DNA from 2 places in the Idiomarina abyssalis genome. Region 1 is predicted to be linked to the other one. Evidence: riboswitches for the same ligand, from Rfam matches in the RefSeq annotation. Region 1 holds a riboswitch; the other holds the start of a gene.
The links. Region 1 has a riboswitch for thiamine pyrophosphate ahead of thiC (phosphomethylpyrimidine synthase ThiC). Riboswitches for the same ligand answer to the same signal wherever they lie in the genome.
Positions count from the first base shown of each region.

Region 2: another riboswitch for thiamine pyrophosphate. It lies ahead of K5X84_RS11200 (TonB-dependent receptor); the one in region 1 lies ahead of thiC (phosphomethylpyrimidine synthase ThiC).

Region 1 is NZ_CP081832.1:1,490,690-1,493,166, reverse strand. It holds gene thiC (phosphomethylpyrimidine synthase ThiC) at 1-1,109, opposite strand, end outside; TPP riboswitch at 1,193-1,311, opposite strand; gene K5X84_RS07065 (SCO family protein) at 1,355-1,981, opposite strand; gene K5X84_RS07060 (formylglycine-generating enzyme family protein) at 1,974-2,477, opposite strand, start outside.
Region 2 is NZ_CP081832.1:2,328,070-2,330,546, reverse strand. It holds gene ubiD (4-hydroxy-3-polyprenylbenzoate decarboxylase) at 1-318, shown strand, start outside; gene fre (NAD(P)H-flavin reductase) at 319-1,020, shown strand; TPP riboswitch at 1,071-1,169, shown strand; gene K5X84_RS11200 (TonB-dependent receptor) at 1,222-2,477, shown strand, end outside.

The DNA.
Region 1 (2,477 bases):
ATTTGAGTCAACTCGCCGAGTACCCGAAGTTCTGCGAACTGAGCTTCATCGTTAGCGTCGGCTATTGATCCGGGGCGCAGGCCGTCACCTAAAGACAGTGATATGTCATATTTCGCACAAATTTTGCAGATATCCCGGAAGTGCTGGTAAAGAAAGCTCTCTTGCTGGTGCGCCATACACCATTTCGCCATAATTGAACCGCCGCGCGAAACAATGCCGGTAACCCGCTTTGCGGTCAGTTTAATGAAGTCGTGCAGTACGCCGGCGTGAATCGTAAAGTAGTCGACTCCTTGCTCAGCCTGTTCCAGCAGTACGTCTTTAAATACTGGCCAGTTCAGATCCTCGGCAATGCCATTGACGCGCTCTAGTGCCTGGTAAATGGGGACAGTACCAATAGGGACTGGACTGTTGCGTAAGATCCATTCCCGAGTTTGGTGAATATTACGGCCGGTCGATAAGTCCATAACGGTATCAGCGCCCCAGCGCGTGGCCCATACCAGCTTCTCAACTTCTTCTTCAATGGACGAACTGACCGAGGAATTACCGATATTGGCGTTCACTTTCACTAAAAAGTTGCGTCCAATGATCATTGGTTCTGATTCGGGATGATGGGTATTAACGGGTATAATTGCGCGCCCACTGGCAACTTCATCGCGAACAAACTCGGGCGTTATGGGGTTTTCCAGATGCTCCCGACCCATATTCTCGCGCAGTGCAATGAACTCCATCTCCGGAGTAACGATGCCACGCCGGGCGTAGGCCAGTTGAGTAATACCGTGATTGTTTTGTTGACTCTCGCGGTGTCGTTGCTGAATCCAGTTCTCACGAACCTTTTTCAAACCCGCTTTAACGTCAATTGTAGCGTCCGGGTCACCGTAGACACTGGAGGTATCATACACATCCACCGGTTCGTTAGGTGGTAACTTAACGCCAGGCGTGGGCTGGTGCAAAGTTTCGCTTAGATGAATGCGGCGAAAGGGCACCTGGATATCGTTAGTGCCGGACAGAAATTCACGGCTGGAATTAGGGTAATAATGCCCGGAAAGTGAGGATAAAAAAGATTCAGCCTGTTGGCGGTTTAAACGGTTATTCGATGGTGCAGTTGACATAGCATTCTCTCATTTTGTTGATGTTAGAGATGCTTGTCAGGAGTGTTGAAAGGAACACCAGCGCAGAAACGACGGTTGTGTCATGCTGGTGCTCTCTTGTTCCCTTCGCAGGTATTAGCCTGATCAGGTTCAACGGATCCCGCAATTGCGGTCTCAGCCGACTACTTACTCAATAAAGTAACCGGCACTCCGACAAGATTCTTTTTTAGTGGAACAAAATCTTAGAGCGAATGCAACCGCCGTTATTATCTAACCAGTTTAGTGACAACTTTTGCAGGCTTATCCATCGGCTGGCTTAAGCCCTCTATACGCTCAGCAATAACCCCTTGCTTATCGAGAATGGTGATCAAATTGCTGTGATCAAAATCACCGTCGGGACGTTGGCGATATCTCACTCCAAGTACTGTAGCAAGTGTTCTGATGTCCTGCTCTGAACCGTTCAGAAACAGCCAGTTGTCGTTGTTAAGCTTATATTGCTTAACGTAGTCGGCTAGTGCCTCGGGTGTATCGCGATTAGTGTCGAAGCTCACCATAACAAGCTTAACGTGCTTTTGGGTATCTTCGTCCAGCTTGCTGTATAAGCGTTTTACGTCATGAACCAACACCGGGCAGGCGGTGGTGCAACTGCCGTAAATCATCGAAATAATTACCGGTGTTCCTTCAAGCTCAGACAGTTTTAACTCATTTTTTTGATGTGTCTTCCAGGACGCATCAATTTGGTATACCGACTGGGAGTGAGACACTTCTGCCGCATTCATTGTTGTGTGATTGCTATGGTCACCGTGCTTATTGTGGTGTGAATGATCTTGCGCCATTAACTGCGCAGAGAACACCAATGAAGCCAGAGCAGTAAGTTGAAAGAATTTATTCATGGTCGTTCTCCAGGTCGTATGCGCAGCGGAATCCCATAGTGCTGGTTGCACTTTGAGGAGCGTAATCACTGCGAGACTGATAACGGAAAAATGTGGCGTAATTGGCGTTGGTGAAACTGGACATAAAGCGCGCTCCGTCGCCACAAGAACCGGAGAGCAAATCGACATCATCGCCGTTACTTAATAATAATTGATAGTCGTTCACCCATTCGTTGACGCGGTCGTGCATATGCATCAGTTGGTCTGCGTTTGGATCAACAGTTTGTTGTTTACTCGTGTGTGGCTGGCTATACCAGGCAAACAGTTTGCGTGCGTAGTCATTGTCACTAATGTTTTGCTGTTGCCGATATAGCACAGAAGCATATTCCCACTCATTAAGACTGGGCAACCGACCACCTTGAGCGGCGCAGTATTCTCGTGCGGCAAACCAGGAAACATAAGTCACAGGTTCGTTTTCTCTATCCTCTGCAATAGCGGTGTTCCCACTCCAGTGTTT
Region 2 (2,477 bases), 840 kb from region 1:
CTTCGTCAGTTTATGTACACCAAGTTTGTGATTGTGTGCGACGACGATGTGAATGCGCGAGACTGGAAAGATGTGATTTGGGCCATGACGACCCGAATGGATCCGGCACGCGACACTACCTTGGTTGAAAACACGCCAATTGATTACCTCGACTTTGCCTCTCCGGTGTCTGGTCTTGGATCAAAAATGGGTATGGATGCAACCAATAAGTGGCAAGGCGAAACCGACCGCGAATGGGGCGAGCCTATTGTCATGAGTGATGATGTTAAGCAACGTGTCGACCAGCTTTGGGACGAATTGAACATTATGGAGTCGTGAATGAGTCAACAAATGACCTGTAAAGCCGATATTTCGCGCCAGTTAGCGGACGCTGTTTGGGAAGTGCGTTTGCAACTGCCGCAACCGGTTAAATTTAAAGCAGGCCAATATCTGATGGTAGTCATGGGTGAAAGAGACAAACGGCCTTTTAGCATTGCTTCATGTCCTTCAGATAAAAGTGAGTGGTTACTTCATGTTGGTGCTACGCCGGATAACAGCTACGCAATGGAAGTTTTGGATAAAGTGCGCGCCGACGGGGAACTAGAGATTGATGCACCGGATGGTAGTGCCTTTTATCGTCAGGAAAGTACCCAGCCTGCGGTTTTAATTGCCGGTGGTACAGGGTTTTCTTATGCTTACTCTATTTTGCAGCAGCATTTACGCTTGTCACCAGAGCGCTCACTAAGCCTTTATTGGGGAGCAAAAAGCCTAAGCGACCTGTATTTGCATGACGAATTGGAACGTTTAGCAGGCCAGTACGAACATTTCGATTATCATCCGGTGGTCGAAGACGCGGATAACGACTGGTCTTATTCAATTGGCTTAGTACATCATGCGGTTATGGCGAGACAGAAAAACTTGCCGGACTGTGAGGTCTATATGGCTGGACGTTTTGAGATGGTGCGCGTTATCCGCGACGACTTTGTGGCTAAAGGCGTGCCGTTAGAGAATCTTTACGGCGATGCCCTGTCCTTCATTTAATTGTACTGAAAGTAAATTTGTTTAACGAATAAGCTGCGTTATACTGACGCCGCTTTACCAAGGGGTGCCGGCAACGGCTGAGATGCATTAGCGAACCCTTAAAACCTGATCCGGTTAATACTGGCGTAGGGATGGTAGAAAACCCGTCTAATACAGCCTTACCGGATCGTTTCTGACTCTGTTGTTTTGAGGAAATGATCCATGAAAATAATCCATTCATACCTGGCAGCCAGCATAACTACTGCGCTATTCACGTCACCTGTATTTGCTGATGTTGCAGAAGACACTCAAGATACGCAAGACATAGAAATTATTGAAGTGAGTGGTGACTTTCACCGCCGTACCTTAAATGAAACCACCAGCAGTGTTTCTATTATCGATAAAGACGCCATGCAGCAGCGTCACTCTCAGCATTTACAGGACACCCTGAATAGCTTTGCCAACGTAAACTTCTCAGGTGGTACCTCCACGGCTCGTTTCATTCAAATTCGTGGTATTGGCGAGCGTTCTCAGTTTGTTGATCCGGTGACACCGTCTGTCGGCTTATTGATTGATGGCATTGATTACAGCGGACTAGGCAGTGCCGCATCGCTTTTCGATATTAATCAGGTCGAAGTTTTCCGTGGTCCGCAAAGTGGTCGCTTTGGAGTGAATGCGATGGCCGGCTTATTGTTGCTTGATAGCACGGCACCGAGCAGCGATTTCAACGGTGAATTTCAGTTATCGGCGGGAAATTATTCTGAAGCCATGGGTGGTTTAGCCATGGGCGGTAGCCTGGGAGTATTGGGTAACGCGCGTTTCTCAGTCAGTCAGTTCCAACAAGACGGCTATATGGAAAATACTTACCTGGATAGGGATGACACTGAACAGCGCGATGAGTTAAGTGCCCGCTTACTGCTCGATACTGAGCTTAGCAAAGACTGGTTACTGCAGACGGTTCTGCATTATAACGATGTCGATAATGGTTACGACGCTTTCAGTCTGGATAACACGCGCGAGACTCTGTCTGATGAGCCGGGTTTTGACCGTTTAGAAAGTCAGGCGCTGCGTTTGCAGTTGAGTTACCTGGGCTTTGATAACAGCCGACTGGAAATGTCCGTTAACCAGCTAGATGCCGACACGGGTTATGCCTACGATGAAGACTGGACTTACGAAGGTATCGCTCCGGGCTGGGAATATTCTTCTTTTGACGCGTACTTCCGTGAACGTGACGACAAAACAGCCGAAGTTCGCTGGCTTTCAGATGATCCTGAAGCTCTTTTGGGCATTGACAGTGAATGGGTCCTGGGCCTGTATTACTACGATAAGTCGGTACAGTTAACCCGCGATTACTTTAATTGGGATTTAGGCGTGCCGGCCATTTTTGAAAGCGATTATGACAGCAAGCACGGTGCGTTGTACGGTGAGTTGACCCAACATTGGACTGACCGTGTTAGCACCATTACCGGTTTGCGGGT